One region of the Shewanella sp. DNRA4 genome, then DNA from elsewhere that is predicted to be linked to it. Evidence: predicted binding sites of a transcription regulator. Region 1 holds the regulator's gene; each other region holds the start of a gene.
The links. Region 1 encodes sigma-54, which starts transcription at its own class of promoters, with help from an activator protein. Its sites were predicted from a motif close to GTTGGCACGNNNNTNGNNT; they were not measured.

Region 1 (10,880 bases):
TTGTGGTTATGGCTAGCGCCTTGATTGCGTCAGGCTGTTCGACTGTCAACCCCTATACCAACGAACAACAAACGGCAAAAGCGACTACGGGGGCGCTAATTGGTGCAGTTGCTGGAGCTGCCGTTGGTGTTGCCTCGTCAAGTAAGAGTGACCGCGGTAAAGGAGCTTTAATTGGTGCAGCCTCTGGCGCCGCCCTAGGTGGTGGTATTGGCTACTATATGGACGTACAAGAAACCAAATTACGCCAACAACTCGCTTCCACGGGAGTTAGCGTAACTCGCAGTGGTGACAATATTATTCTTAATATGCCAAATGAAGTGACTTTTGGTGTGGATCAAACCGAGCTGAGTGAGGGTGCTAAGCGGGTACTGAACTCTGTTGCGCTGGTGGCGAAGGAGTATAGTAAGACCCAACTTAACGTGTTGGGTTATACCGACAGCAGCGGCTCAGATTCATACAATTTACGTTTATCGCAGGTACGAGCCAGCGAAGTAGGGAACTACTTGATGAGTAAAGGCGTGGCTTCCGCTCGCGTAAAGTCTAAGGGAATGGGTGAATCGAGTCCAATCGCATCCAATGCTAGTGCCGAGGGACGCGCGCAAAACCGTCGTGTGGAGATAGTGTTGACCCCAACGGGTCAATAATCATTCATCAAGGTTAAAGTCGCCTGCGGGCGACTTTTTATTTTATCGTAAGGGACAAATTGTCCTTCCGTTATCTATATTGAGTGATCTTGTCCGCAATCATCTCTATTTGGGCTTATCAGGCGAGTATTCGACTTGATCCTGCTGGTATTTTCCCGTTTTGTATGTAGTTAGTTAAATTAGGATAACTATTTCGCAGAGCCAAAGGAGAGCAATTATGGCAAAACAGGGCTTACTACTGGCATTCAGTTTAGGGACTACAGTGATGGCAGGGATGGTACAAGGTGCGCCAATAAACACTGAGGCGACAGCCCCTATTGAACTAAGAGCCGCGGGCAGTTTAAAGGCGGCGATGAACGATATTATTGCGGCTTACCAAGCGAAATCCCAAGCTAATGTGGCAGCGCAGTATGCGCCTTCGGGTTTATTGCTTAAGCGGATCCAAGAGGGGGAGCGGGTTGATATTTTTGCCTCGGCGAATATGAAACACCCGCAGGCCTTAGTCGATGCGGGAGTGGGTCAACAGGTGCAAATGTTTGCCCGTAACCAGCTCTGCGCCATTGCTCAAGCGGAAGTGCCACTCACTAGCGCGAACTTATTAGATACCCTGCTCGCGCCGCAAACTAAACTCGGGACTTCGACGCCAAAAGCCGATCCCGCTGGCGACTACGCTTGGGCAGTCTTTGCGAAAGCTGAGGCCTTAAAAGCTAATGCAAAAACCACATTAGAAACCAAAGCAGTGCAGCTAACGGGTGGGCCTGAGAGTGCTAAACCGCCCAAGGATCGTAATCCCTATGCTTGGGTGATGGAAAATAAGCAGGCGGATGTGTTCTTAACCTATTGCACCAATGCGGTGCTGGCACAAAAAGAAGTGCCTAGCCTTAAGATTGTCGATTTACCGCCAGAGTTAGCCGTTGGTGCCGACTATGGCCTATTGGTGTTAAAGGATGCCAATAGTGCAGCCGCACCTCTGGCCGAGTTTATTTTATCCCCAGAGGGACAGGCTATTTTGAGCAGTTATGGTTTTCAGCCGCCTAAAAAATAGTGCTAATCGATCTATTAAAAATGGCGCCCTATGGCGCCATTTTTGTTGTTCGCTTTGGCAAGCTTAGGCCTGTGCTAGTGCATTAAATACAACGTCGCTAATCCGAGAAAGGCAAACAGACCTATCACATCGGTGACTGTGGTGAGCACCATGCCGCCCGCCAACGCCGGATCTACTTTTAAGCGCTTTAAGATCAGCGGAATACTGGCGCCTGCTAGTCCTGCGACTGTCATATTGATGAGCATTGCACCGCCAATCAGGCTGGCAAGCGCCATATCATCTTTCCAAACTAATACCGCGATAAACACTAACATCGACCACATTAAGCCATTCAAAAAGCCAATCGCGAGCTCTTTGCCTATCAGCCAGCGGGCATTACTTTGGCCAATATGGCCTAGGGCAATCCCGCGGATCACTAGGGCCAAGGTTTGGTTCCCTGCGACGCCGCCCATGCTCGGTACAATCGTCATTAAAATCGCAATCGTGGCAAACTGTTCAATAGTGCCCTCAAACATATTGCTGACAGAGGCCGCCAGCAGAGCCGCAAATAGGTTGATAGTGAGCCAGAGCGAACGGCGGAAGGTACTTTTGAGTACTGGGGCGAAGGTGTCTTCATCATCGTCCATCCCCGCCATCCCCATCATAGAGTGCTCGGCGTCTTCACGGATAACATCCACCACGTCATCGATGGTGATCCGGCCGAGCAACTTGCCCTCACTATCGACCACGGGCGCTGACACCCAGTCATGGCGCTCGAACAGTTGCGCCACTTCACTGTCGGACATGCCCACGGGAATGCTCTCGATATCGGTATCGATAATGCTGCTGATATGAGTATTGGGATCGCAGGTGAGCAGATCCGCAAGTTTGACCCCACCAAGCACGCGATCGTGTTTATCCACCACGTATAAAGTATCGGTAGTGTCGGGCAGGTTGCCCCGTTGGCGCAAATAACGCAGTACCACATCGATATTGACATCGGGTCTTAAGGTTACTGTGTCGGTGTTCATTAAGCTGCCTGCGGTCTCATCGGGATAAGAGAGCGCTTGCTCGACTCGCTGGCGGTTTTGCAGACTCATCGACTGTAATACTTGTTTATACACAGTATCTGGCAGGCTTCGCAGAATATAAGCCAGATCGTCCGTATCCATGCTGGCGGTAGCCTTGGCGACTCGCTCTGGACTCATAGTGCTGATCAGCGGGTCTTTTAACTCTTCGCTGAGTTCATCGAGAATATCCCCGAGCTGATCTTGATCGACGAGTTGCCATAACACTTGCCGAGCCTTGGGAGGTGACGATTCTAAAATCAATGCGATATCTGACGGCGCCATATTTTGTAGCATTTGCCTGACATGCACAAACATACCACTGTTGAGGGCTTGACTCAGTTGGTCGAGACGGTGTTCGGCTTGTAAACTGTCTGAGGCTTCTACAGGCATGTTTCCTCCATGGCGGCGGTGGATGGGTTGGCGTTTAGCTATTGAGGACTTAAGCCAAAGCGCAGCAGTACATTGTAATTTAGCGCACGGGAGGGCGTCGAGTCACAAATGTGTTTTACTGGTATAAGGTGCTGAAATCAATACCAAACAGGATACTGAATACCGGCAGGGATCATCGAGATGATACCATCAGCAGGCTTCGTCAAACTTAGCGTCGATAAGGGCACAAATGGCATTAAGTGCAGGCTCGGCATCCGGGCCTTCGGCGATGAGGGTGATGGTTTTACCCATGCCCGTCTCGAGCATGAGTAAACCCAATACACTGGCGGCAGAGGCCTGTTTTTCACCTTGGATCAGCGTAATGCTGGCATCAAACTCAGAAGCAAGCACTACGAGCTTTGTGGCGGCGCGGGCATGTAAGCCGAGTTTATTGCAGATGGTGACTTGGCGCTCAAGTTTTGGCATGGCTCAACTCTCGATGGCGCGCATTGACTTTATGTTTGCCATTACTAAAACGTTTAGCTAGTTGCTCGGCTACATAGACTGAGCGGTGTTGGCCACCTGTGCAACCAATCGCAATCGTGAGATAGCTACGATTATTGCGCTCTAAATGGGGCAACCAGGTTTCGAGCAAATTCTCGATTTGCCAGATGAACTTATTCACCAGTGGCTGGCGATTTAAAAACTCCGCTACGGGTTCATCTAAACCGGTGAGAGGTCTAAGCTCCGGTTCCCAATGGGGATTTGGCAAAAAGCGCACATCAAACATAAAGTCAGCTTCGGTCGGCATACCATGCTTAAAACCGAAGGACTCGAAGTTGATCACCAGTTCCTTATCGACACTGCCAAGGAGTATTTGCCGCACTTGGTCGCTGAGTTCATAGATATTCAGATTCGAGGTATCTATATAGTGATCCATCTGCTGTGACAGCGGCTCGAGCAATTTGCCTTCAAGCTTGATGGCTTCTTGCAGTGACACTCGGCTCTTCGATAAGGGATGTAAGCGCCGCGTTTCACTGTAGCGTTTGAGCAACACTTTATCGCTGGAGTTTAAGAAGAAGCTGGTGAGTTCAGTGCCCGTAGGCAGGCTGGCAAGCTGTTTAACCAGCACTTTGTCTTGCTCTGGTAAATTACGCACGTCAACACTGATAGCAACGAGATCGTTACTGCCTTTGAGCTGTTCAAGCAAACTGCCAATCAACGGCAAAGGCAAATTATCGACACAATAGTAGCCGAGATCTTCAAGCACTCTAAGTGCGACCGATTTGCCTGAGCCTGAACGCCCTGACACTATGACCAGTTTCATCCAATGATTACCTGATAGAGTTCCGTTTCATCATGCGTCTTGCGCAATTGTTTTAATATTTGCTTGTCACTGAGCTTTTCAGCCATGCATGACAAGGTACTTAGGTGCTGCTGACATTGGTCGGCAGGCACGAGTAGTGCAAATAAAATATCGACGGGTTGTTTATCGATAGCATCAAAGGCTATCGGCTCCTCACATTTTATCAATATCGCTATGGGTTGTGTTATATCGGTTAATCGACCATGTGGAATGGCGATACCGTTACCTATACCTGTGCTACCCATCTTTTCGCGCGCCACGAGGCTTTCGAAGATCTCTTGAGATGAGAGGGTGGGGTACTGGGCAGCGGCTAAGTCGCTGATGAGTTCCAGTACCTTTTTCTTACTGCCCGGAGTGGCGCAGGTTGTGCACTCCGGCCGCAGTATGGTACGAAGTTCCATTGCTAGTGTTTTGTTAACTTCTCTTTGTGTTTAATAACCTGACGATCAAGTTTATCAATCAGGACGTCTATGGCAGCATACATATCTGCATGCTCTGAAGTCGCGAAGACTTCACCACCGGTGAGGTTGATTCTCGCTTCGGCAATTTGTTGCATTTTCTCAACATTGAGCACAACGTGCACATTATTGATCTGTTCGAAATGACGTTCAAGTTTTGAAAACTTTTCCTCAACATATGCCCGTAACGATTCAGTAATCTCGATATGGTGTCCACTTAGGTTTATTTGCATAGAAACGTCCTCCGATACTCACAATAGGCTATAAACTTTTACGCTGATTGGAAGGGGGAATAAGCATCGCTTCTCGGTACTTCGCAATGGTTCTGCGCGCAACGTTAATTCCCTGTTCTGCCAGAAGTTGAGCCATCTTGCTGTCGCTTAATGGTTTTTTCTGGTTTTCCGCTGCAACCAGTTTCTTAATGAAAGCTCTGATTGCTGTGGATGAGCACTCACCGCCATCATCCGTCCCGACGTGGCTTGAGAAGAAATATTTTAGTTCAAAAAGTCCTTTTGGGGTATGCATGTATTTTTGTGTGGTCACCCGTGAAATGGTGGACTCATGCATCTCTACCGCCTCGGCGATATCGTTTAGGACCATAGGTTTCATGGCTTCTTCACCGTATTCGAAGAAACCCTGTTGATATTGCACTATACAGTTTGCCACCTTGAGCAGTGTTTCGTTACGGCTTTCAAGGCTTTTAATAAACCACTTGGCTTCTTGCAGATGCCCGCGGATAAATTGGCTATCGGCTTGGCTTTTGGTACTGCGCGCCATGGCTGCATATTGCTGATTTACGTTGATTTTTGGCATGCAGTCAGGGTTTAATTCGACCACCCAACGGCCGTTTTTCTTCGACACCGATACATCGGGGATCACATATTCTTCATCGACAGGGGTGATGAGTAAACCGGGGCGAGGATTTAAGGTTTGGATCAGCGCAATACTGTCCCTTAACTCGTCCTCTTTCAGTTTGGTCTTACGCATTAACAGCCTAAAGTCGCGAGCGGCGATCAGATCTAAATGATCTTTGATCAACATGCGGGCGTTTTCGAGGTGTGGAGTATCCGGCGAGAAGTGGGAGAGTTGAATAAGCAGACATTCGCTTAAATCCCTTGCCGCCACACCAACGGGGTCGAAGTGTTGAATACGCTTGAGCACGGCTTCAACTTCGTCGAGTTCAATCTCGGGATTGCCCATGGCTTCGAGGATATCTTCAGTGCTTTGAGTGAGATAACCTTGATCGTCGATGGCATCAATAATCGCGGTGGCAATGGCTAAATCGGTTTCAGAGAAGGGCGTGAGGTTTTTTTGCCATTCTAAATGTTCGTACAACCCCTCGCTAGTTTCCCCTTGGAAGGGCATGTCATCTTCACGGCTAGCGCCAGAACCTGAGTTTGGCGATGCGGTAAAGACTTCATCCCAAGTGGTATCCATGGGTAACTCTTCGGGCAGAGATTCTTTGGTCAGCGACTCGGCAATGTCCACGGTTGAATTATCTTGTTCCTGTGGCTGGGCAGTCGTTTCGCTAAAGTCGGTATCGGCGATATCTTGCTTACGTTCGCTAGGCGCGTCAAATTGCTCCTCTTCCAGCTCGAGAAGAGGATTAGAGTCTAAGGCTTGCTGGATTTCTTGTTGCAGTTCCAATGACGACAGTTGCAGCAGGCGAATGGCCTGCTGAAGTTGTGGCGTCATGGTTAACTGTTGACCCAGTTTGAGCTGGAGTGACGCTTTCATGTTACCGCTGATCCCTAGGTTATTATTGTGAGTTTAGGTCGCTTGATATCATATGGATGGAGCCTAGCGCTCTCAAATTCAAGGCTTATTAGCTTTGTTTTAGTAACTATAGCCTGAATTGTTCACCTAAGTACACCGCCCTAACTTGCTGATTGTCTAAGATCTCTGCGGGTGTGCCCTCGGCAATAAGATTACCGTGACTCACAATGTAAGCATGTTCACAGACGTCTAAGGTCTCGCGCACATTGTGGTCAGTGATCAGTACACCAAGGCCTCGGCTCTTAAGCTGCTCGATAATTTTTTTGATATCGATAACGGAGATCGGATCAACGCCCGCAAAGGGCTCATCAAGCAGAATAAACTTGGGGTTGGCCGCTAAGGCGCGGGCAATTTCGACGCGGCGACGTTCACCGCCCGATAAGGACATGCCTTGGCTGTCACGAATATGGGTGATATGGAACTCTTCTAGCAGTTGCTCTAGTGCTTCTTCGCGCTGGTCACTATTGAGCTCTTTACGGGTTTGCAGTACCGCCATGATGTTGTCGTGTACGGTTAATTTACGAAAGATACTCGCTTCCTGTGGTAGGTAACCAATACCTTTGCGGGCACGCAGATGCATAGGATCGGCGGTTAAATCATCATCGTCGATAAAGATATGGCCTTTATCGCTTTTAACTAAGCCCACGACCATGTAAAAGGTGGTGGTTTTGCCCGCGCCGTTAGGGCCGAGTAGGCCGACGACTTGACCCGTTTTGACCGTCAGGCTGACATCTTTGACAACCTGACGACTCTTATAACTCTTGGCGAGATTCTGTGCTTTTAAGGTGATTTGGGTCATTTAGAATCCTGTTTTTTCACAGGTTTATCTGTTGGTGTATTTTTGAGTTCTTCCTGATAGTTATCAGGTTGAATAATGGTAATTACGCGATCATCACCATTGCCGCTACTTTCGGCGATCAGTTTTTGCTGAATAATATCGTAACGAATTAAATTGCCTGTAACTTGACTACCCGCTTGGTCTAGGGTCGCTGTACCAGTTAGGGTCAACGTCCGAGTGGCCATTTCATAGCGAATCTCTTTGGCGCTAGCAGATGCAGGGCGGCCATCATCAAGGATTTGGCTGTAGGTTGCCGGATTTCCAGTAGCCAGTAAGACTTTACTATTTTCGCCTTCGACAGAAAATGCACGGAGTTGATCCGCATGGATTTTAATTGAGCCTTGAACAACTTCAACGGGACCGAAGAAAATGATCTGATTGTTTTTAATGTCTGCGGTTTGACTGACGGCTTTAATTTTCACTTCTTGCTGTAAGTCACCGATCTTGGCGAAGGCATTCATGCTTATCATTAGCATTAGGCTGGCAAGTAATATGTTATTTTGCTTCATAGGTTCCTACTACCTGACTGGTCAATTGCACTTCCTGCGCGTTAAGGTCGGCATAAAGGCCTTGCCCTTGAATATTAAAATCTTTCCCTGTGACGTAAATGATGCGGTCAGAGGTCATTATCATTGTGTTGAGATCGAGTTCTAAAAAACTGGTGGACAAGGTTTGTATCGGTTCACCAGGGCTGATGGCATCGATAATAACATTATTTTCTAATGCAACCTTGCCAGTATCTTTGTTGAGTCGACCTTGATCGGCTCTGATCTGCCATTTTGCTTTACCTTGGTCGGGATACACAAGATAGACAGGCTGAATAAAGTCGGTTTGGTTTTTAAGCTCATAGTGTTCCATGTGCTTTGCCGTGACGCGACTATTGACTTGTCCTTGCTCGTTAAACTCGATGCTGCGCAGATCTTCGATAATGTAGTCGGGTCTGTCTGTATCATTCAGGCTGCTATCGGTATCGCCACCGCGTTTTTGTTGGACCTGCCAATACAGCACTAGTGCAGTACCAAAAAAAGCAATAATGGCGAGGGTCACACGACTCATATGCTCATCCCATGGGCTGAGGTAAATTTGTTTTGACTCAGAAGTAATAGATCTGTCAGCTCTCTGAGCGCACCATGACCACCATTTAACTGGGTCACAAAATGGGCGTGTTGGCGCACATAGGGATGTCCATCGGCGACACAGACGGCAAGACCGACGACATTCATCACTGGCAGGTCGACAATATCATCACCGATATAGGCAACTTCTTCTGGTGTGACATTGTAGAGCGACAGCAGTTCTTCATAGGGGACAAATTTATTATCCACACCTTGATAAATATGGGTTACACCGAGGGCCGTCATGCGGTTTTCAACAATTTTAGACTGGCGGCCTGTTATCACGGCCAGATTAAAGCCACTGGTCAATAATGAACGCACGCCATAACCATCGCGGGTATGGAAGGCTTTGAGCTCTTCACCCGAGTTGCTTAAATAAATGCGGCCGTCAGAAAATACCCCATCCACATCGCAGATCAGCAGTTTAATTTTTTGCGCTCTTTGCCACACATCATCGCTGATCGGGCCGTAAAATCCTTGCTGTGGCATTAAATGACTCCCGCTTTGACCATATCGAGCATATTGAGCGCGCCGACAGGATGATTGTCTTTATCTATCACTATCAGGCCGTTGATATTTTTTGAGTCCATCACTTGCAGCGCCTGTGCTGCCAAGACGTTTTCAGTAATTGTGACACAGTTTCGCGTCATCACATCGGCGATAGGCGTGGTGCGTAGGTTGACTTGGGCATCGATAACGCGGCGTAGGTCGCCGTCGGTAAAAATACCCACGAGTTTGTTTTGTTCATCGATCACCGCCGTCATGCCTAGGCCCTTCTTGGATATTTCATACAGGGCATCGGTAATACAGATATCGTGTTTAACCAGTGGTAAGTCATCGCCGCTATGCATGACATTACTGACTTTTAACAGTAGCTTACGCCCTAGGGCACCGCCTGGGTGAGACATGGCAAAGTCTTCCCGAGTAAAGCCTTTGGCTTGCAGCAGCGCAATGGCCATCGCATCACCCATTACTAAGGTTGCGGTGGTGCTCGAGGTTGGCGCAAGCCCGAGCGGACAAGCTTCTTCAGGCACTTCAATACATAAATGAATTTTGGCCAAACGTGCCATCGTGGACTCAGGTTTGCCCGTCATGGCGATAACGGGAATGGCTTTACGTTGGATAACGGGCATCAGCGCAAGGATTTCGCTCGATTCACCCGAGTTCGAAATGGCGAGGATAATATCATTATCAGAGAGTACGCCTAAGTCGCCATGGCTGGCTTCGCCAGGATGCACAAAGAAGGCTGGGGTGCCAGTGCTGGCGAGGGTAGCAGAGATTTTATTACCAATATGGCCAGATTTCCCCATCCCCATCACGATGACTTTGCCGGTGCAGTTGAGGATTAACTCGCAGGCTTGGGCGAATTCAACGGAATCGACATATTGATAAAGATTGTCGAGGGCCGATTTTTCAATATCGATGACTTTACAGCCCCACTGGCGCAATTGTGATTGGTCTACCATGTCTATCTCTCTTCTTGCATTGTCTTTGTCGCCCCGTCTGGGATTGGAATAGCACAATTTGGTACGCGATAAAGATGATAAAATTAACGGCTTGTTACTTTGAGTCGCATGCTATTGTTTAAGCTCTGCGCCTAGGCATTAGGGCAGAATATATCGTTTAGCCATTGAATGCCTTGAGCAAAATCATCGTCTTTGGTATTTCCCTTTTGCCACCCGCAGTGAGTAAGGTAACTATGATGGCCAGTTTGATGCTTAATTGCAGAACTCAATAGCGTTTTTAAGTTAAGTTGTACTCACATAATCTTTGTGTCAATTAGCTTATGTCGTGAGCGTTTACAAAACCATTTTGCTAATTTATCAACACAGCTGAAAACATTAAGTAACACTTTAGCTTCACAGAGCGAAAACTTAGGGCGCATTCTCGCTGGAAATGAGGCAAATTGAAAGTATCGCAGGACGATAGTGTCGATTCTGTTGTAGGTTAAAGCGCAATTACGTACAATTTGCGGCTCTTCGATTGGTCTGGGCAGGAAGCGTAGGCCACCTCTTTTCAAATATCGGAATCAAGCATGACTCAAGAACAAACGCCGTTGGTTGAGATCCGTCATTTGGGCTTTCGCCGTGGCCAGCGTGTCATATATGAAGATATTAGCCTGTCTATCCCTAGGGGCAAAGTCACCGCCATTATGGGACCGAGTGGTATAGGTAAGACCACCTTGCTCAAGCTTATCGGCGGCCAATTAACGCCCGATAG
Region 2 (10,880 bases), on a different contig from region 1:
TGCTAATGATGAGCAAGTGCTTTCTGAGTATGTTCATTAATAAGCCCTTCAGGTCAATTGTGCCAATCAGTTGAGTCAGTTTAATGGCGGTTTTATTGGCTGTAAAAGCAAGTTCCGTGCCTGATTTATGAAATATACCCAAACTATCTGAAGTTGCTGAATAGGTGTCGAGGGTAAAGTTATTGGCACCGTTGTCGATAATCTGGTGAGTGAATCAAGGATTGTATTTTGACTTGGTCTAATATTTGCAATCTTTTTGACTAAAGATTGCGGCTCGCTTTGAGGCGCATTGATATCGATAATGAGGTTATTCCCATGCTAAAGCGTGCGTTCATTCCCCTGGCTCTTTTGGCGCTGATTGGGTGTGCGACTAAACCCGTTGTGCCGCCAAAACCTAGTCTAGTTGATGGCAATGGTTTGCCGCCGACAGCGGTGATTAATCATTTAGCGCAGCGTATTGTGACCGAGCTAGTCAAGCAAAATGATGCATTGCGTCCTGATCAACCTATCGTTGTAACTACACCAGTATTAGTGGGCGACATGACGAGTACGAATGCGGTTGCGCTGCAATTGCAGCAGGGACTCATGGCATCGTTGCACAGTTTTCAATTTAATGTGGTGGAGTTAAATCTCGCCGATGGACTGCGTGTTACTGGTGAGGGCGATTTTATTTTGACGCGTGACTGGCAAAAATTGTCTACTAATTTGCCTGTTGACCATATTGTGGTATCCACGATGAGCCCGACGACTAATGGCTTAGCGATTAATACTCGAATCGTTACCTTAAGTAACAACCGAGTGGTGTCAGCTTCACAGACCTTTGTTACACAAAAAGAATTAAGCAATTATATGCAGCCCTCTGAGCAAGTGATCTCCCACGATGGGATTTTATATCGTCAGTCGGCTCCCGGTATGAATGAAGTGCGTGTATTAGGAGATGGAAAATGAAACGCTACCTGTTGGTGATTGCGGCGCTTCTACTGACAAGTTGTGCCTCTAGAGACAAGTATGTGCAGTGGGAAGATGTTCCTCCATCTAGCTTCCCTAAGCTAACGGCAATTGGTTATGCCCCGTTAGCGACTCAACCAGCGAAAGAGCAATCTCAAAGAATGTTGATGGCGATGCAAGCATCCAAAATTGTGGCTTACCGTGAGCTAGCTGAACAAGTATATGGTCAAAAGATCACCGCTAACAGCAGTGTCAGTGATTGGATGCTAACCGATGATAATGTTAAAGCTTCAGTCACTGGGGTGATCCGCGGCGCAAGAGTAGTTAAAAGTTATCCCGCAGGTGAGCATTACGTTACTGAGTTAGAACTTGATTTTTCTAAGGTATGGCAAATCTATCAGCAGCAGAGTCGGCCACAGAGAATTAAAGAAGTCACTTACTTTTAAGGTGTCATCTCCTATCAACCAGAAGACAAGCATGAGATGGTTTGGATACGGATAATCGATAAACAAAAACCGCGCTTAATAAGCGCGGTTTTTGTTTGAAATCCGTTTGTACTTATAACGCCTTACGCTTTTAGATCATTGCCTAAGCTTGATATTGTTGAGGTTTTACCTTTATCGTTATACGTCAGCGTGGTGGCATTTCGGCTCGCCTGCAAGGCTTGTGCAAAGCGGTTTAGGCTTGCAAGATTCATCTCGATCAAACTAGCATTTTGCGCGTTGAGATCTTTGCATTCTGCGAGAGCCTCTTTAACCACTGCCATTTTATCGGATAGCTCAACTTGCTCCGTGAGTAAGGCTTTATCGCTGTGACTAGCCAGCAAGTCATCATTTGCTTTAAGGGCTTGTAGACATGTTGATTTTTGCTCAGCAAGCGACAAAAGCAAATCGGCGTTTTGGTCAACCAAAGCGCCTTTTTCCTTAAGAATAATTTGTTTAAGAACAGCCAAATGGGCGTGTTGTTGATCTACCAGTTTAGCTATTTCTGTCATAGTTACTCTTTATTAAGCTCATTTAATTCTGCTTCGAAGCTGGCAATATTCGCAGCCAACTTTTCGGGATCAATTTTATAACGACCTTCGGCAATGGCTTGTTTTATTTCGGCCACCTTCTTTTGGTCGACTTCAGGTAGACTGGCCATTTTGGTTTGAGCTCCTTGTAACTGTTGAGCTTGAGCCGTAATGACAACAGAGTCACCTTTTAGTTGAGTTGATTTAGCCGCTACCTGAGAGGTTTTCTCGCTTTCGCTGCTTTGTTTAGTGCTGTTTGAACGGACTTGTGCGGCCGCTCCGGCGTTAAATTTGCTAATATCAATTGCCATTTTAGGCTCCAGCGTCATGTATACGGATTTCTTAACTGGGGTATCGGCAGCTTATCGAAAAGCTTTAGCTTATTTTACATTCTAACTTCTACTTCGCCAATCGCCGTAATTATGGCATCTAGCTCTTTGTTAGAACTGCTATTTTTGATTCGAATTTGGTCGCCGATATTACCATCTTGCAGCGCCTCTCCCACAGTTTTTAGTACGAAGTTATTTGAACGCACATAAATCGACACTGTGTCATTTTTACAGACAAAGCAAAGGTTGTTCGCAAAAATAGGATAATTTTTCGCGACTCGGCGTTTAACTCTAACGCCTGTAAGCTGATTAGTATCGCTAAATTGCATACCACGCAAACTATTTTGGTCAACATAGCGGATCTCGACCTGTGAAGGACTGATTAATTCACCTGGCGCTAAGGTTTCGGTTGCGACTACAACAGGAAAAAGAATGTCTACTCGAACAGACATAAAAATCTGCCAAGGGTAGGCGAGATCGGGGGTATCACAACTGACTTTTATGGTGTTATTACGGCTAATTTCGCGTTCTGAAGCTAATTCGACCCTTATTGGTGATGTACACTGTGCTGGCAGCATTCGGTTATCGACCGTTTGTGGATTAATGTCGACTTTCGCATTTGCAGGTACAGCAATCTTTTCATTAATAAGGGCTTTAGCTAATTCGGATATCGCCGATACGCTAGGTATCACGGGTTCAGCCTTAGCTGCCGTGGATAGAAAAAATGCGAAAATACTCAAAAAATAGACTAAATTTACTTTCATAATGAAGAGACTAGCTTGTAACGCCAGAATACACCTATACTTTTATCAAGCGTGAAACTGTTCAATGCTTCTTTCTTAGATTTTTGGTGTCAGAAGTTTGACTTAGTTTCAACTATGTTTATCGATAACAAGACGTAAGCAATTAATATGCCTATACTCAAACGAGTTTTAGGGCCGTACATAAACAGAACAACAAGGCAGAGTTATGTCGAGTATTCTTGATTCAGTCAACAAACGAACCCAACTCGTAGGTCAAAACCGGCTAGAACTATTGCTATTTAAGTTAAATGGTCGTCAACGGTTTGGGATAAACGTATTTAAAGTGAAAGAGGTTCTGCAATGCCCGCCATTAACGACATTGCCTAAACTCAATCCTTACGTCAAAGGAGTTGCCCATATTCGCGGCACAACTATTTCTGTTATCGATCTGAGTGCGGCAACGGGAGGGCGTCCGTTAGCGAGCACTGAAAATTGCTTTATCATCATTTCGGAATATAACCGAAGTGTGCAGGGGTTCTTGGTTAGTTCTGTTGAACGTATTATCAACATGAACTGGGAAGCTATTATGCCGCCACCGCAAGGTGCTGGGCGTTATTCCTATTTAACCGCGGTTACCGAGATTGAAGGTGAGTTGGTTGAAATCTTGGATGTTGAAAAGATTTTAGATGAAATCTCACCTGTCAAAACGGCCATTAGTGAAGAGGTTAATGAGCAACTTACTCTCGATAGAAGTCAGCATTACCATATTATGGTGATTGATGATTCGGCGGTGGCACGCAAGCAAATTATTCGGTCGTTAGAGTCGTTAAATTTACAAATTGACACGGCAAAGGATGGTCGTGAGGCACTTGATAAGCTCAAGGCCATTGCAAGTGAAATGAATAACGTTGCTGATGAAATTCCACTCATTATCTCCGATATTGAGATGCCCGAAATGGATGGTTATACCTTAACGGCTGAGATCCGTGATGATCCTAAGCTTAAAAATATCAAGGTGGTACTGCACACCTCATTAAGCGGTGTCTTTAACCAAGCCATGGTACAAAAGGTTGGTGCCAATGACTTTATCGCAAAATTTAACCCTGACGAATTAGCTGCGGCAGTGAACAAGCATTTAAGTTTGTAGTGAGAGTGTGGGTTAGTGCCTAGTTGAGCTTTACGCTATAATCTAGCCCTTATTACATGATTGTTGTGCACTTATTTTGGTGCTTGCTATAGGATCTAGGACGTGAATGTGCCTGATAAATCACTCGCTGAAGCAGAATATAATCAATTTAGGTTGTTCTTAGAACAACATAGCGGCATCGTGCTAGGTGAAAATAAACAATACCTCGTACGTAGTCGTCTCGCGCCATTGATGGGCAAATATAACCTTCCTTCGTTATCCGATGTGGTAAAGCATTCGATGAAACCAACGGAACGAGCTTTACGAGCTGAAGTTATTGATGCCATGACCACTAATGAAACCTTATGGTTTCGTGATCGTTATCCATTTGAATTGCTTAATAATGTGCTATTACCAGAATACAGTAAGTTAGGTAGACCTTTAAAGATATGGTCTGCAGCTTGCTCGTCGGGTCAAGAGCCATATTCTTTAGCTATGACCATATTAGAGTACCAGCAAAAAAAACCTGGGGCGCTGCCTGGTGGTGCCTCGATTCAAGCAACGGATCTTTCGCCTTCTATGTTGGAGCGTTGTAAAAATGCTGAGTATGATAGTTTAGCGTTAGCACGTGGATTGTCTGAAGAACGTAAGCGGCAGTTTTTTGATGCTTTGCCTTCTGGCAACATGCGCATAAAGGATAACGTTAAACGTCTCGTCAATTTCCGAGCTCATAACTTGCTCGAGAGTTACACTTTGTTGGGTAAGTTTGACATTATTTTTTGCCGAAATGTGTTGATCTATTTTGCCCCTGAGGCAAAAGCAAAAATTTTGCGGCAATTTGCTGCCGCGTTAAATCCCAAAGGTATCCTCTTTTTAGGCGCATCCGAATCCATTGCTGGCCTTACTGATGAATTTGATATGGTTCGTTGTAACCCTGGCATTTATTACCAAAAGAAAACTTAAGGATTTGATTTTAATTGATAATTACCGGCATAGTTCGGTAATTTTTTTATCTGCTGCATCCCTCACAAACTTTATTACCTCCCATAAAAGTATTGGCACATGAATTGCTTTGTTCCCGTGAGTGACACGATGGAGGCAATTTTATGGCGATTAATTTTGATAAGGCACTGGGTGTTCACCAATTCACGTTGGGGATCCGTGCTGAGCGGGCTGAAGTGATTTCAAGCAATATCGCAAATGCTGATACGCCACATTATAAAGCCCGTGACGTCGATTTTTCTGCCGCCTTAAATGTTGCTAAAACCCAGCAACAACAGCGTAATAGCTTAGAGATGACCGCTGATGAGCAGCATTTTGGGCTAGCGCAGCTAACCGGGCAGTACGTTAAATTTCGAGTGCCGAATCAACCCGATACTGGGGATGGCAATACTGTCGACGTTCAACAAGAGCAATCAGCATTTATGCAAAATGCTCTCGAATATCAAATGTCTCTGGGTTTTTTAGACAGTAAATTTAGCGGTATGAAAAAAGCGCTGAGAGGGGATTAATCATGAGTTTATTTAATATCTTCGATGTTGCGGGGTCTGGCATGTCAGCCCAATCTCTGCGGCTAAATACTACCGCGAGTAACATTGCTAACGCAGATTCAGTCTCCAGCAGTGTAGATAAAACTTACCGTTCTCGTCATCCTATTTTCGAAGCCGAAATGGCCAAGGCGCAAAGTCAGCAACAAGCTTCTCAAGGTGTCACGGTGAAAGGCATCGTCGAGAGTGATAAGCCCCTATTAAAAGAGTATTCGCCGGATCATCCGATGGCGGATGCTGATGGCTTTATTTACAAACCAAATGTGAATGTCATGGAAGAAATGGCTGACATGATTTCAGCTTCTCGCTCATATCAGATGAATGTTCAAGTGGCTGAGGCGGCAAAATCTATGCTGCAACAAACACTTGGGATGGGTAAATAATATGCGTTATTTAGGAGGTACGTTGTGAGCCTCATTAACCAACTGAGTCAAACCTCATCGCAGCTGACTCAAACAAACACTCAATCGAATACGGTATCAACCAATACCACGAAAACCTCGACTAGCTCGACAGGTAACCCATTTTTGGATGGATTACGTTTGCCGAATAGTTCTGCTGTTCCAGAGGCTAAGAGTCAGCAGCTCACTCAAGAGGATTTTTTCTCATTACTCAGCCAGCAGTTATCGATGCAGGATCCCTTCAAGCCCGTTGATAACGACCAGATGATTGCACAGATGGCATCTTTTTCTACTGTCGATGGCATTTCTAAGTTAAATGATCAAATTGTTAATTTAAACAGTGTGATGACATCAAGCCAAGCTTTGCAAGCATCGGGATTAGTTGGGCGAAAAGTGCTGTTACCGACTGATACGGGTTATATCTCTGCAGAAAGCCCAGGCTTAAATGGTGTGATCAGTACTTCAGAGAAAATTCCCGTCATTAATGTTCGAATCGAAGATGATAAAGGGCAGGTCGTTAGAACATTTACTGTTGATGGTAGTAAGGGTGGTAACACTGATGTCAAGTGGGATGGTTTGAATGATAAAGGAGAACCCGTTGCTGCAGGTAATTACTCGATTAAAGCATCGGGTTTGGTGAATGATAAATCACAAGCGTTAGCTGTATCGACCTATGCGCATGTGACCAGTGTTTCTTTAGGTACAGCAGCGACTGGCGCCATTTTGAATCTCAAGGGTGGAATGGCCTTTAAACTGTCGGATGTACTTGCGATTAGTGAAGTTTAATCGTTATCAAGATTGTAAATGGACATCACACTTGTCCATCATTGAATTGAGCAAATGTAGAGGTGAATTATGTCGTTTAACATTGCATTGAGTGGCATTTCTGCTGCGCAGAAAGATTTGAACACTACTGCGAACAATATCGCGAATGCTAACACCATTGGCTTTAAAGAGTCGCGTGCTGAATTTGCGGATGTTTACGCTAATTCAATTTTCTCAAACTCAAAAACCGCTGTGGGTGGCGGTGTGGCTACGAGCCAAGTGGCGCAGCAATTCCACCAAGGTAGTTTGCAACTGACGAATAACTCGTTAGATTTAGCGATTAAAGGCGGTGGCTTTTTTGTAACTGCGTCCGAGATAGGTACCTTGGATCATCAGTTTACTCGGGCAGGTGCTTTCAAAGTCGACAAAAATAATTATATGGTTGACTCTGCTGGGAATTTTTTGCAGACCTTTCCAGTAGACAAAGATGGTAACTCTACCTCTGTCAGTTTAACGACAGCTAAGCCAGTACAAATTCCTGATACTGCGGGTAGCCCTGTTCAAACTGAAAACGTGACTTTGCAGATGAATTTAAATGCAAAAGAAGGTTCACTCGACCCTGCTGCTTTTGATCCGTTAGACTCCAAAACCTATAACAGTGTGACATCCATGACGATTTATGACTCTCTGGGTGAGCCACATATCATGACGACCTATTTCGTCAAGCCAAATAATGGCTCATATAATGGTGAAAACAACTGGGTTGCATACTATGCCATTGATGGTAAACAAGTTGATATTTCTGGCCCTGCTGGTACATATCAGACTGACACCAATGGTGATGGCACTCCCGATGCCTCTGGTACAGCTCAAACGGCTGGCGGCTGGAAGGGATCGGTTCTGAAGTTTAATTCCGTCGGTGTGTATACTGGGAGTGATCCGGCAGTCGTCGCCACCGAAGCGCTAGGGGTTGGCGGCGCTGGTGTGTTAGGCCCTGGTGCTGATGGCACTCAAGCCGTGACGATTAAATTTAATGCACCAACCCAATATTCAGCTCCCTTTGCCGCCACTGAATTGTCACAGGACGGTACCACAGTAGGACGTTTAACCAATGTCGAAATTGGTGAAGATGGTTTGATCACTGCCAGTTACTCCAATGGTTCAACAGTGCCATTAGCCCGCGTTGCTTTAGTTCGCTTTGCAAACGAACAAGGGTTGACACAAGTGGGTAATACCTCGTGGAAAGCCAGTTTATCGTCAGGTCCTGCGTTGGCTGGTGAGCCTAACAGTGGTACGTTTGGTAGTCTCAGTTCTTCAGCGTTAGAGCAATCTAACATTGACTTGACGACTGAGCTGGTGGATTTGATTTCGGCACAACGTAACTTCCAAGCCAACTCACGTACGCTGGAAGTGAATAACACTCTGCAACAAACTGTTCTGCAAATTCGTTAAGTTAATCTTGCCTCTGCTAAGTGTTGCCGCTTGCGGCAACACTTAGCCTCTTTCTGTTGTGCATTCATTCGTTTATTAAAATCTCCTAATTTATCAGTTAACTAGCTGCTTATTTTATTGGCATGATGCTTGCTTTGCTATTGTCAGGTTGAAACTTTGACGGAGCAGTCTGTGGACAAATTCCTTTATATCTCCATGAGCGGCGCTAAGCAAAATATGAATGAGTTGGCGTTGCGTGCCAACAACTTAGCCAACGCAAATACCGATGGATTTAAGTCGGATATGGCGCAAGCCAGATCGATGCAAGCCTTTGGTGAAGGATTGCCGACAAGGGTCTTTGCCATGGTTGAAACCCCCTCCGCCAATTTTCGTTCGGGCCCGATTAAATCTACTGGACGCGATCTTGACGTTGCCATTAAAGGTGACGGTTGGTTTGCCGTGCAAGCACAGGATGGTAGTGAAGCTTATACCCGTTCTGGCAGTCTCAGTTTTGACTCAACAGGTTTATTGCATAACGACCGTGGTAATCCCGTGATGGGTGATGCCGGGCCGATTGTGTTACCGCTGCCAATTGAAAAGGTCACTATTTCACAGGATGGGATTATCTCTGTTCGCCCTCAAGGTGCGACGACAGAAGTCGTCGAAGAGGTAGGAAGATTAAAGTTAGTAAACCCTGGCAATGCACAAATGATGCGCGGCGAGGATGGGTTGTTCCGTTTGGTATCCGGTGATCCGGCGCCTGCCGATCCCAGTGTATTTGTGGAAAGTGGTGCTGTAGAAGGCAGTAACGTCAACCCCGTGGATGAGATGGTGTCCTTAATCGACCTACAGCGACAATTTGAATTGCAAGTGAAGATGATGAAAACCGCGGAAGAAAATGACCGCGCTTCATCCTCATTAATGCGGATTAGTTAGGAGATAAATTATGCATCCAGCGTTATGGATTAGTAAAACTGGCTTAGACGCACAGCAAACCGATATTGCGGTGATTTCAAACAACGTCGCTAACGCCAGTACTGTGGGCTATAAAAAAAGCCGCGCGGTATTTGAAGACTTACTTTATCAAACTGTTAACCAAGCGGGTGGGATCAGCGCCTCTAACACTAAGTTGCCAAACGGTTTGAACATTGGTGCGGGTACCAAGGTGGTAGCCACCCAAAAAATGTTTACCCAAGGCAATATGCTGACCACGGATAACTCGCTCGATTTGATGATTGAAGGTCCTGGATTTTTCGAAGTGCAGCTCCCCGATGGGACTACGGCTTATACCCGTAATGGTCAATTTACCTTAGATGATACAGGGCAAATTGTCACGCCGGGTTCGGGTTATGTGTTGCAACCTGCGATCACTATTCCTGAGGATGCAACCAGTATTACGGTCTCTGCTGAAGGGGAAGTTTCGGTAAAAACACCAGGTGCGGCGGAAAACCAGGTCGTTGGGCAGCTAAGTATGACCGACTTTATTAACCCGTCAGGTTTAGATCCTATGGGACAAAACCTATACACCGAAACTGGTGCGAGTGGTACGCCTATTCAAGGCACTGCATCACTTGATGGTATGGGAGCGATTCGTCAAGGTGCGTTAGAAACCTCTAACGTGAACGTGACCGAAGAGCTAGTTAACCTCATTGAAAGTCAGCGGATCTACGAGATGAACTCCAAAGTGATTTCGGCGGTCGATCAGATGCTGGCTTATGTGAATCAGAATCTATAGAGGCACATGATCATGGCTAGATATCTACTATTGGCTAGTACGCTCTTGCTGGCGGCATGTAGTTCAACTCCAAAGAAGCCGATTGCGGATGATCCCTTCTATGCCCCAGTTTATCCCGAAGCACCACCGACTAAAATTGCTGCAACGGGGTCGATTTACCAAGATAGCCAAGCGGCGAGTCTTTACTCGGATATTCGTGCCCATAAAGTCGGTGACATTATTACTATCGTGTTGAAAGAAGCGACTCAGGCGAAAAAGAGTGCCGGTAATCAGATCAAAAAAGGTTCTGATATGACACTCGATCCCATTTATGCCGGCGGGAGCAATGTGTCTTTAGGCGGTATTCCCCTCGATTTACGCTACAAAGACAGCATGAATACTAAGCGAGAATCCGATGCAGATCAAAGCAATAGCTTAGATGGCAGTATCTCCGCCAATATTATGCAAGTGCTCAATAACGGTAACTTAGTTGTGCGCGGTGAAAAGTGGATTTCAATCAACAATGGTGATGAGTTTATTCGCGTGACCGGTATTGTGCGCTCGCAGGATATCAAGCCAGATAACACCATTGATTCAACCCGTATGGCCAATGCGCGTATTCAATATAGCGGTACTGGTACTTTCGCCGAAGCGCAAAAAGTGGGCTGGTTAAGCCAGTTCTTTATGAGCGATTGGTGGCCCTTCTAAGGAGTCATATCATGAAATATAAACTCATTTTGGCCGTTGTTATGTTAGCGTTTTCGATGCCAAGCCAGGCTGAACGCATTAAAGATATTGCTAATGTGCAAGGGGTACGAAATAACCAGTTAATTGGTTATGGCTTAGTCGTGGGGTTACCTGGTA
Region 3 (10,880 bases), on a different contig from region 1:
CCATTGCGGGAGCGCGGGGAAGATATAGTCGGACTTGCGAAGCATTTTCTGGCCTATCGCAATGCGGCGGAAAAACAGAGCAAAGTGTTCTCGCCCTCAAGTTTAGAGGCGATTGCGGCCCACGCTTGGCCGGGGAATGTGCGCGAGTTAAAACATGCTATCGAGCGCGCTTATATTCTGGCGGACCATGAGATTACCCCTGAGCATTTACAGCTTACGCCCAGCTTGGATAAGGAGGCGGCTGCGGAGGAAAATGTGGTGATCCCCCAAGGTATGCGCCTTGAGGAGCTAGAAAAAATCGCCATTTACCAAGCGCTTGAAACGAGTCAGGGCAACAAAACCGACACTGCCGAGCAACTGGGGATCAGTGTAAAAACCCTCTACAACAAGCTCAGCAAGTACGAGCAACAAGTCGAAGCGGGTGAGCCGACGGCGGAATAGTGCTGATTATCAAATTAATATTGAAACATAACCGATTTTTACACTATTTTTTTTGTAAATAATAACTCCTATTCTACAGCCCTTAAACAGAAAAGCGGAGATAGAATATGAAACACTTATTTACTACAGCATTATGGCTTTCTTTGACTGCCAGTAGTTTTGTAAACGCTACCCCAGCGGTAGGAAGTCTTGAAACAGTCGCTGAATTGCCAATACGACCTGGCAATGTCAGCGTCACTGCACAAGGTCGGATTTTTGCCACTGTACATCCACTTGATACGCCGTCAGGTTTACAACTGATTGAAGTTAATCGTGAAACCAATGCTTACAAAGCTTGGCCTTCAATGGATTTACAAAAAGCTTCGACTGCCAATATGACTCAATTTGATACCTTATTAGGGATTGCTCAGGACAAAGCTGGACACCTCTGGACCGCAGATATGGGGTTAGAATTAGGTCAGACGAGGATTTGGGGATTCAACATTAAGGATGGCAGTCTATATAAACAAATTGTCCTACCACAAGCACTCGCGCCCAAAGGCAGCTTTATGCAGGATTTGGTTGTCGATTCACAAAAAGGCTGGATTTATTTAGCCGATATCGCCAACCCAGGCCTCTTAGCAGTGCGTATCGACGATGGTCATACCGTACGTTTTTCAGGTCATTGCTCGCTGCAGGCCGAAGCGGATGCAGTAATGAACATAGATAACAAAACAACATTGTTTAATGGCAAGGTCGCCAGTGTCGCGGTCAATCCCATCAGTTTATCTGCCGATGGAAGTACACTCTATTATGGTGCAATGAATGGCACTCACTGGTATCAGTTATCAACTGCGGCTTTACAAACAGGCAGTAATGATAAAATTATCGCGACTGTAAAATTAGTCGGAGCTAAGCCAGTGTCAGATGGCGCTGCAACGTCCAAACAAGGTAATCATTACTTCACCAATTTGAACCACAATGCCATATCTATGCTAGATAACAACGGTACGCTATCAACAGCGGTCAGTTCTCCACTACTGGATTTTCCCGATAGTGTGCAATTTGGTGAAACGGGCTGGTTATATATTTCAGTGAATCAATTGCATAAAGCAAAAGCCTTTAATGGCGAAGCTGAAACAGCCAAACCACCTTATCGCATCATGCGACTCTGGACTGGTGAGGATACCGCTGCGGGTCAATAACACCTTAGCTGCAACTGCAAAGTTGCAGCTTTTCGTTGCAGTATGAGCGATATCGCAACGGTTATTTCCATTGATGTGAGTCGTTGGTTTAACTCGAAAGGATCTAAAAATAAGTTAGGTGTTGATTGTGTAAACTATCAATGCCTCATATTGTTACTAGCACAGGTCAATTTGAGATGGTGAGATAATTTTTGGAACAAGGAACAAGGAACAAGGAACAAGGAACAAGTTCAGTGACACTTAATCAACCTCCTAAGAGTGCGCTTTATCTCAAGGCGTTGAGTACCCAGTACCGACCTCTACTGTGGTTTTTTGCCGTTGCCTTGTTAGTGCTTGGATTGCTTTGTGCGAGGGCGGCCTGGTTACAACCCGAGCCCGTGTTACGGCTTGTGCTTGGTTGGGTGGCATTTTTTCTGTTGTTCCCTGTACTGCCGCTAGCGTTAGTTCGGCAACAATCTTGGTTAGATACCGAGCGACAGCAATTGTGGCTCGGTAAAGGTGTATTCAATGGGAAGTCGCCTGGATTGTGGCGTTGGCGCGCCTATGCCTTTTCAGATATTAATGCTGTGCAACTCTATCTGCTACAAACAACCCATTGGCACCAGCTCGACCGTAACCGCCAAGCGGAAGATACGGTCGATCACTATCTCGCCTATTTACAAGTGCAGCAGCCTAAAGGGAGTCAATTGAAATTGGCTAACAGCACTGACAAGCAGGAATTACAGCAAGTTTTGCAGCAATGCGCGCAAGCGATAGGCTGTAAGTTTCAGGATTTTAGCAATAGTCCTCAAAAATCCCACCCCAAAGTGAGTGAATTTAATTTTATGCGAGTGCTTATTGCGCTTGCTGTTTTTATCTTAATAAACATCGCGATAGTGTCATTTACGTGATTTTTGGGTCGATAGCATTTTCAGTCGATTCTTGATAAGGCACAAACACCTTCAAAGAGGCGGGCAGGATATCAATATTGAGTTCCTCCGGCTCACAAATCTCGCCATCAATCACATACTTGCATTGGGGCTGACTGCTGATCTTCACCTTTTTCGCGTGGGCATGTTTCACTTTGCCTGTGTTGGCCGAGGTTCCAGAGTCGCTATTGGCGGCCTCTTTAATCCAGCCGGTAAAAGCCAGTTCAGCCAAACTGATAAGCTGTTCATTCGGCTCATTATTTGAATCTAACCAAGTGATATCCAACAAGCCGTCGGTCATATTGGGTTTGCCCTTACCTTGGGCGAGTAAGCTGGTAAAAGGCGCGGCATTGGCAACCACTAGGCTGTGGGTTTGCACTGTCATTGGGGCTTGGTCATCTAAAGTTAGCTGCAACTCGAGGTTGGTGTTGGTGTTCACCGCGCGCCACAAACCATCGAGGTAGGCGAGTTGGCCGAGAGCATTTTTACGCTCGCGGCTCGCCGACTCAATCATTTGCTGCTCAAACCCAATGCCGACCAGCAGCAACACCAGTCGCTCATTGCAACGCGCCGTGTCTATGGTCTGTGTCTGGCCTTGGATAATATTATCAAGGGCTTGGGAGACAGCATTCAGCTTACTGCTTAAACCAAAGAGGGCGTGTGACAGGGCATTGGTGGTGCCTAACGGGATAATGCCTAAGGTGATATCGGTGTCGATAATCTCCGCAGCGACCTCAGTGACTGTGCCATCGCCCCCGCAAGCGATGATGATATCGGCGCCCTGAAGCCGGGCTTTTTTCGCTTGGGTTTGGGCGCTAATCTCTGGCGTGGTGAGCGCTAACTGCACCTCAAAATAGCGTTTCAGTTCAGTACAAATTTGTTCGCCATGGGTCTGCCATTTACCCGCGCCAGAGACGGGATTGGCGATAATCCAGGCTCGCTTATGCAGTTTGATTTCCCCTTGAGTGTACATCTGCTCCAGCGCTTTAAGTTGCCAGCGATTTAACCCTGCGGTTTTACGAATGCTTTTAATCTGTTGCAGCACCTCGGCAAAGCTGAGCTCGGGGCGGCGGCACACAAGATAAGCGGCCAGCACCATTACGGATCGCCCGCGGCCGAGCGCACAGTGGATTAATACCCGCTTTTGGGCGCGTACTTGACGGTGTAACCAGTTAATCGCCTGATTTAATTGGGCGCTAGTCGGCACACTGTGGTCAAGAATAGGGATATTCAGATAGTCGATATGATCCTCATACAGGGACACATCGAGGCCGTCAAATTCGGCGGTGACATCTAAAATGGCGGTAATGCCATAACGATTTAGTTTAGGTAAATCGGCAGCGCTTAAGCGGCTACCCAAGTACAGATATTTATCAATGGCTTGCATTGAAGGCACGCTATCACGGCGCCGCGCCCAGAGATTATAGAGTCGGCATCCTAGTAAAAATGGAATAAAGCCCCAACGAATATACCAAGGGATGGAACCATCCTGACGTTTTCTAAAAATACTGGCGAGATTAAACCAATAGGCCGAGCCGACAAGGGCGAGGGATAGGCTGCTCCATGCCCAAATAAAGGTGAGGATAGGGGAGTGCCCCGTTACGGCGAAATAGCCAAATAACAGCGCTCCGAACAGGTAGAAATACTTAATGTGGATCCTACTCAGCATTGGCATCTCCTCCATCGATAAACGGCGAGCCTCAGGGAAACCCACTTTATCGTAACCAATGACTGTCGCGATAAAGTGGCTCGGTGGTACTCAATTGAACTGTGGTTATCCTGATAGGCTCGTTTGTGGGACTCACTACTCGCTGTCATCCGTTTTAGCAGCGCGTATCTTTCGCTTTAACGCCTTCTTTCAGTTCTTCACAGGCATCTTCAATTGCATTGCCGGTATCAGTGATGGCTTCATCGATTTTTTCGCCTGCATCCTCGGCGTGGTTGTCGCTACAGGCTGACAATCCAAAGGTTAATAATAAGGCTAAAAATGCAGTGGTAATTATGGTCATAGGTTTCATATTGATTCTCCTTTTATCCAATTTAAGCGCGTGGTGCCTTGCCCTTAAGGGCATTGACCAGCAGGGAAATCACAAGTAATACAATAAATAGGAAGAAAATAATCTTTGCGATCCCCGCTGCGGCGCCAGCGATCCCCGTAAATCCAAACAGTCCGGCGATAATGGCCACAACCAGAAACATTAAGGTCCAACCTAACATAGCCACCTCCTTTGTCTTATTTCGGTTTTTCTGTCTTCTTTCACTTTGCATGTTTACGTCGAGTGAGCTAGTGGAGTTCGTTGTTGAGAGCTAGTGAAGTAAGTTGAATGTGCTAAGTTGCGTCTTACATACCGTTATCACTCAATCCCGCAATAAACTCACAAAGGGGATATTGCGAGCTTAATGCCAACTTTGAAATTATTGACTAATTTACTGATTATTAATGTAATTTTTAAATGTCGTATTGGCGGGAGTATTGGCTGATATAAGCGAGATAGGCAATTTTTACCTGCGATTCGGTAAGAGTTGCCATTAGAAAATTGTGAGAAACAGCATAATGGCTTTGGAGGAGTCCGAGAGGGTATGATGTTGTTGGTTTAGAATGGGTAGTAATATTTTCTGTCCAGAATTTTCACCTTAGCTGATAGCTACTTATTGGTGTTGGTTCGAAAACTATCACTGCTGAGTACCACCCAAGCACTACGGGATGACTTATCTCGTCCGAAACATGCCATTCTTGAATTAAATTAACTCAATTTATTGCCTTGGATACTGTCTCGCGTTCTGATAGCTCTCATTCAAGTCATTTAAAGCAAGAGCAATTTGTAGGTGAATTAAAGATTCTACATTTATTTTTTAAAAGATAATTTTTCATCTTCACAGTGGTCGTGATTTTTATACTAATGATGTATTTTATGTACTAAGGCTACATGGCAATATTATATCTTTAATAGAGTTTGGACGAAATTGTAAATGAGGATGTTAAAGTTTTTTCATGGTGTTTTTTTAATTTTTCCGCTTATCAGCTTTTTTTCATATGGTTCCACAACCTCAAAGACTGCAGTATACGTATGTCATAATTGTAGCAATGCGGATTTTATTAGCTTAGTGAAAAAAGAGGCTCTTTCGAATAACTGTAAGTTTACAACATCAAAAGGAGAGACTTCTCAAGACGAAAAGGGTTGTTATAATCAAAATGAAAAAATGATTGTAGTAAATCCCACTTCAAAAATTGCAAGCAAGTTTATTGTCCAATCCACGGGGAAATTGGGTGGCAGTGAGATAAAGTCATTACCATTAACACAAGGTGAGAAGAATGATTTAGACATATTTTATCAAATTGATAATTCATTTGGTCAACTTAGTTCGAAATCAATTGTGGCTTATGCTGGAGAATATGATAACAGCAATTTAAATAAGAAAGTGCCATCTGCAAAGTTTGATCAAAAGCTTGATTATAATAAAAATGCCCAGTGTAGTATGTCATCTTTCCCAACTGATTTTTTTACATCAAAAGATTATAAACAACGAGTGTTGAATGAGCTTGGTGCTTTAATGAAGGCAAGTTTAAAGGATCTAACTTGGACGCAGTTTGTTGGTGGCTTTAAGGATACAGATCTGACAGGGCTGAATCTAGAGCTTACTGATGTTGATATTATTTTTAATCATAGTAATGCGAGAAAAATATTTGTGCATGTGATTTATGACAAAAATGATTACCGTGTTGCTCCAGATAATAGACTAACTTTTAGTGTATCATATGTAGGTGAATATTATAGGGAAGGGAATAAAAATATAAGTTTTAATTTTGAATTAGAGCCAGATCTTTCTTATGCTGGAGGTGTTTCAATTAGTGACCTTTTCACACCATCAGGTAGTGATAATTCAGTGCGATTTTATGGGGATAAGGTTGATCCATGCCTAGTGCAATTTTTTGAACTAAACAAAACTCAAGCCACTACACAAACTCCTCTGTCTAATGATGAAATATATGGCCATTGGGCAGGTGTTCTAGATGAGGGCGGTGGGGAAATTTGTCGCTTGCGGACGCCTATACGTGGCTATTCAGGATATGGATGCTTCACAGATAAAAACGAGGTGCAAGATCTGACTTATGAGTATATGGGGTTATGTAATTAAGTTTTTTAGGATTCTAATTCATAAAAAGCTTAGGCACTTAACAAAAAGCTAGGCTTGATGTTATTCATAATGATATGACAGATAGATTTATTTCATATCGATTTAGCTCCATTAAACGCCATAGCTTGCAGGCGAGGATTGTCGCGCTACGTTCTGTGACAGAGTGGGCTCATCGGAAAAATGGATTTTTCCGATGAGCCCCTAGGATGGGTTTACGGCGTGCCACTGAAGTGACAATGCAGAGCGGAAACGGAACTCCAATCGGTTTTAAGCCCAAAAATGAATGTAAAAAAGCAGGTTTAGTTTTCACTTAACCCGCTCAATACGATTTAGCAAAGCGAATTAGCAGCGTTGCAGTGGTTTCCAGCGTTGCAGGCTGACCGGAATACTTACCCCTTGGGATAACAACAGGTTAATCCGTGCTTGGTAGGCGGCGCCCTGCATTAAATGTTTCGCCAAATCCACCGCATTGCGCTCGCGGTAATCATCTAAATAACTGCCTTTAGCCCAAGCATTAAAGGCGCCGAGGGCGGGGCCTGCCCAAATCTGATAATCCATTTCGCGGCCGACTTCGCCCGTGTTTGACCAGCGGCTCGAAAGACCCAAATACCAGCGGAAAATCAATGCCATTTTACGTTTTGGGTTATCCAGTGCACGCTCAATTTGTTTAGGATCGCGCTCATTAAAGTGCGCCACAGTGCCTGCCCAAATCTCATCTAATGAGGCGCGAAATACTTGCTCTTCCAGCTTTTGCCTTTCCTCTGTTGGAATCGCCTCAATCGAGTCGTAGCGGGTGTAAATCTCGTAGAGTTTGTTAGCGCGCATAGGGAATAGGGTGCCGCGCTTAACCACTTGTAACTTAACGCCCATTTCAAACATATCGGCGGCGGGCGCCATAGTTACATCGGCCATTTCGGTGGTGGTGAGTAATTTACGGGTATGTTCGCTGGCTCCCGCCTCAACACAGGCTTGGTTAATTGAGCCGGTGACAATATAGGCCGCACCCATATTGAAGGTCGCCAGCGCCGCATCGGGCGTGCCGATACCACCACCTGCGCCCACTCGGATCGGCGTTTTGTATTGGTACTTGGCTTGAATAGTATCTTTGAGTGCCAAAATGGTCGGCAATAGCGTGACCAGAGGGCGGTTGTCGGTGTGGCCGCCAGAGTCGGCTTCGGCGGTAATGTCATCGGCCATGGGCACAGATTGCGCCATTAGCATTTGGTCTTCGCTGATAAGCCCTTCGTTCACTAATTGTTGCAGCATCTTAACGGGGGCGGGCTCCATAAACTTGGTCGCCACCTCGGTGCGGCTGATTTTAGCTATCACTTTGTTGCCAATCACAATCTCGCCGTTGGCGTCGCGACTCAGGCCTGCTGCGCGGTAATAGACGATTTGCGGTGTTAAGCCCAAGAAGGCCGAGGCCTCAACCGTGCGCACTTGATGCTTAAGGAAGAGTTCGACACTGCCACGCTCAAGCGCTGGCTCGCTCGGGCTGTGAATGAGGTTAAAGGCGTAGGGGCCATTGGGCAATGCCGTTTGAATGCGTTTAATCGCGGCTTCCACGCGCGATGGAATTAACCCCGCCGCGCCAAAGGAGCACAGAATGCCCGCTTGACCTAAGGCGATAACTAACTCTTCCGAGGCGATACCGTTAGCCATGGCGCCCGCGTAGTAGGCGTATTTTACCCCATGCACGCGGCGAAAATTACTGTCGCCCAAGCTTTGGGTGCCAAGGGCAGGGGCGAAGGCACTCACCGGATGCAAACCATTGCTTTTGTGTAAACCATTGCAGGGTTGAGCTTCTGCAAGACCGACCACCTCGGCGCTTTGGGCAATGCCTAGGCCTTTTTCGGCATGATTGACTAAGTAACAGGCTTGATTGAGATCTTTAAGTTTTTTGCCAAGAGAATCGATATCGAAACTGATGGCGGCTTCATCAACCTGCCACGGCCAAGGACTGAGCTTATTATTATCGAGAGTGTTATTATCGAGTGTGGTATTCGTCATTTGGGCTATTCACTTTTAGGTGTTTGGGGCCTGAATTTGTTTGCCGCAGAGGGGTTATTCCCTTGCACTGCGGCTGTTGTGTACTGTTTAAGCTAACTTTGGCTAATGCCGCAAGTTAGGCGCTCGCGCTATGCCTCTTCGATGCAGATTACGATATCGGTTACCTCATAAATACGCAGGCCATCCTTACTCAGGTTGGCATCGCCCTTGATGATGCGTTTTCCGTTTTTATCTTCAATGCTGGTGATATGCACATCCAGCGACATCTGTTTGTTTAATGGATTAATTTGACCGCGATACTTCCATTTAATTTCTGACAGAATTTGGCCAAATTTCGGATTATTGAAGCCTGCGCCTAGGTCTTGGTCTATGGCATAGGTTTGCAGTAATTCGATAATCGCCTCGACGCCGAGGGAGCCTGGCATTACAGGGTCCTGATGGAAATGGAACTGGAAGAACCAATCGCTCGGGTCAATGGTGCGCTCGGCGTATAAGTATCCGAGCCCCTTCTTACCGCCAGTTTTTACAATTTCGGCCTTGTCGATAAAGTTCAGCTGCCCACCCGCGAGGCGGTAGTGTGGCTTGCCCTGCGGCGCTACAAAACTGCGGCCGTTTTTATCTAACAGATTGATTTGGTTGTCGGCTTTGATACCGCGCTCAATGTGCCACGCTTGGGTAATTTTACCATTGTCGATACCCAACTGGTTTTTAAGCGCATCGGCCTTAAAGTAACCGAAAACCGCATTGCCACGGTAGAAAGGCTCGCCATCGCAGCTCAGCTCAAAGCTAAAGTTTTGAATGATATTGCTGCCAGCAATCACGGTGGACAGCAGGCGCGAATCATTGACTATGGTCTTACCGCGTAAATCCACTTCGCGCAGTAATTTGCCACTGCCGTCGAGGTTGCGGAAGAATAACTCCTGCCCCGGGAAACCTAAGGTCGTGCCCATATAACCCGAGATAAAGCCATTGGGCTGTAGGGAGATTTCCATCAGCACTGAGTAAGGCATCACGCTCGGGTGACTGTTTTTAGCGTAATACCACGCGTTGCTGGGCACTTCATACTCGGCAATACAGGAGGATGGCTTTTTCAGCTCGCCACGTTTGCCCTCAATGGCCACCACTCGGGTGGTGAGTTGCAGATCGCCGCAGGGCGTGCGCGGTGGGATTAAGCCACGGTAAATACTAAAATCGGGGCCGAAGCAGTTTTCAATATCGCCGGTGGCAAACTCAAACAAATGGTAGGGCGTAAACGGCAGGGTGTCGGGCACGCGGTTGGCGTACTTAGAGCCTGCTGGCGCAATCGGCGCACTTACATGCTTAAGCGGCACAACGCCTTTATTCACGGGAGCTGAAACATCTGGGATTTGCGCCATCAGTGGCGCTTGTTCCGCTTGGTTGTCGATATTTGCTGCTTGGGCATCATTACTTTGCGAAGAATGGCTTTGCGAAGAACCGCTGTGCGAATAGCGGGTGCAATCCGCCTCTTCTTTAATCATCACCCCGAGGTTTTGGAAATCCACCACCACTTTGCCATTGAGCAGAATATCGATATTCGCCTTGGCATAGGGGCGAGGGCTCATGCCAATTTCGTTGACTTCCATACGATAGGTGAGCGTGCCAAATTGTGGCAATACCTGACCGCGGCAGCGCACTTTTTGCGATGCGTTTTCAAGGGGTTGGAAACGACCGTTAGTGACACCTAGGTGCATACCAATATGCAGCATAAAGAATTGCAGTAACTGGCCACAACCTTCGGCCATGAGGGAACCAGCCATCACTTGGTCGCCCTTGAAATGGCAGGGGAAATACCAATGGTCGGGGGCTAATTGCTTGTGACCTTCAATCAAGCCTAAGCCCCAAGCGCCGCCATGCACTTCGAGTTTACTGACTTGCTCGATCATCAGGAATTTTTCCGAGGCGAAGCACAGTGATGGCTGGAGACCAAACTTCGCCTGATGGGCCGCATGTTCACCGCCGAAACAGCCGCCAATGTCGGCGCTCAGTAGGCGATGGATTTGGCCGTAGCTAAAGGCCGTTTGCGCGCAGTTAAGTAGCGGCGTGAAGCGTGGCCTATTGCCGTTTCGGGCATATTCATTGGCCAGTGCAATTTGTGCTTGCTCGCGCAGCTTAATTTCGGCCTCGGTGCGGATCACTCCTTTGCCATCGGCCAGTTCTTTATCGGTAAAGAAACCCGCGC

Region 2: flgA (flagellar basal body P-ring formation chaperone FlgA) is a predicted target of sigma-54. The motif match lies at 3,190-3,208, and genes of this name have one in related genera.
Region 3: HG547_RS00235 (DUF1328 domain-containing protein) is a predicted target of sigma-54. The motif match lies at 4,923-4,941, and genes of this name have one in related genera.

What each region holds. Positions count from the first base shown of each region.
Region 1 is NZ_JABAIP010000003.1:76,136-87,015, forward strand. Features, by position in the region: gene HG547_RS03970 (OmpA family protein) at 1-644, shown strand, start outside; gene HG547_RS03975 (molybdate ABC transporter substrate-binding protein) at 862-1,689, shown strand; gene mgtE (magnesium transporter) at 1,764-3,128, opposite strand; gene HG547_RS03985 (HPr family phosphocarrier protein) at 3,318-3,593, opposite strand; gene rapZ (RNase adapter RapZ) at 3,580-4,434, opposite strand; gene ptsN (PTS IIA-like nitrogen regulatory protein PtsN) at 4,431-4,874, opposite strand; gene hpf (ribosome hibernation promoting factor) at 4,877-5,164, opposite strand; gene HG547_RS04005 (RNA polymerase factor sigma-54) at 5,193-6,668, opposite strand; gene lptB (LPS export ABC transporter ATP-binding protein) at 6,775-7,506, opposite strand; gene lptA (lipopolysaccharide transport periplasmic protein LptA) at 7,503-8,054, opposite strand; gene lptC (LPS export ABC transporter periplasmic protein LptC) at 8,041-8,601, opposite strand; gene kdsC (3-deoxy-manno-octulosonate-8-phosphatase KdsC) at 8,598-9,149, opposite strand; gene HG547_RS04030 (KpsF/GutQ family sugar-phosphate isomerase) at 9,149-10,126, opposite strand; gene mlaF (phospholipid ABC transporter ATP-binding protein MlaF) at 10,696-10,880, shown strand, end outside.
Region 2 is NZ_JABAIP010000008.1:113,678-124,557, reverse strand. Features, by position in the region: gene HG547_RS10475 (flagellar assembly protein FlgT) at 1-37, opposite strand, end outside; gene HG547_RS10470 (FlgO family outer membrane protein) at 316-948, shown strand; gene HG547_RS10465 (LPP20 family lipoprotein) at 945-1,394, shown strand; gene HG547_RS10460 (flagellar protein FlgN) at 1,517-1,942, opposite strand; gene flgM (flagellar biosynthesis anti-sigma factor FlgM) at 1,945-2,271, opposite strand; gene flgA (flagellar basal body P-ring formation chaperone FlgA) at 2,346-3,053, opposite strand; gene HG547_RS10445 (chemotaxis protein CheV) at 3,259-4,179, shown strand; gene HG547_RS10440 (protein-glutamate O-methyltransferase CheR) at 4,282-5,121, shown strand; gene flgB (flagellar basal body rod protein FlgB) at 5,265-5,669, shown strand; gene flgC (flagellar basal body rod protein FlgC) at 5,672-6,088, shown strand; gene flgD (flagellar hook assembly protein FlgD) at 6,113-6,892, shown strand; gene flgE (flagellar hook protein FlgE) at 6,962-8,323, shown strand; gene flgF (flagellar basal-body rod protein FlgF) at 8,495-9,238, shown strand; gene flgG (flagellar basal-body rod protein FlgG) at 9,249-10,037, shown strand; gene flgH (flagellar basal body L-ring protein FlgH) at 10,050-10,724, shown strand; gene HG547_RS10400 (flagellar basal body P-ring protein FlgI) at 10,736-10,880, shown strand, end outside.
Region 3 is NZ_JABAIP010000001.1:46,764-57,643, forward strand. Features, by position in the region: gene HG547_RS00210 (sigma-54 dependent transcriptional regulator) at 1-441, shown strand, start outside; gene HG547_RS00215 (L-dopachrome tautomerase-related protein) at 549-1,625, shown strand; gene HG547_RS00220 (hypothetical protein) at 1,859-2,515, shown strand; gene HG547_RS00225 (diacylglycerol kinase family protein) at 2,508-4,202, opposite strand; gene HG547_RS00230 (hypothetical protein) at 4,357-4,551, opposite strand; gene HG547_RS00235 (DUF1328 domain-containing protein) at 4,574-4,750, opposite strand; gene HG547_RS00240 (hypothetical protein) at 5,510-6,670, shown strand; gene pfaD (eicosapentaenoate synthase subunit PfaD) at 7,013-8,680, opposite strand; gene HG547_RS00250 (beta-ketoacyl synthase N-terminal-like domain-containing protein) at 8,809-10,880, opposite strand, start outside.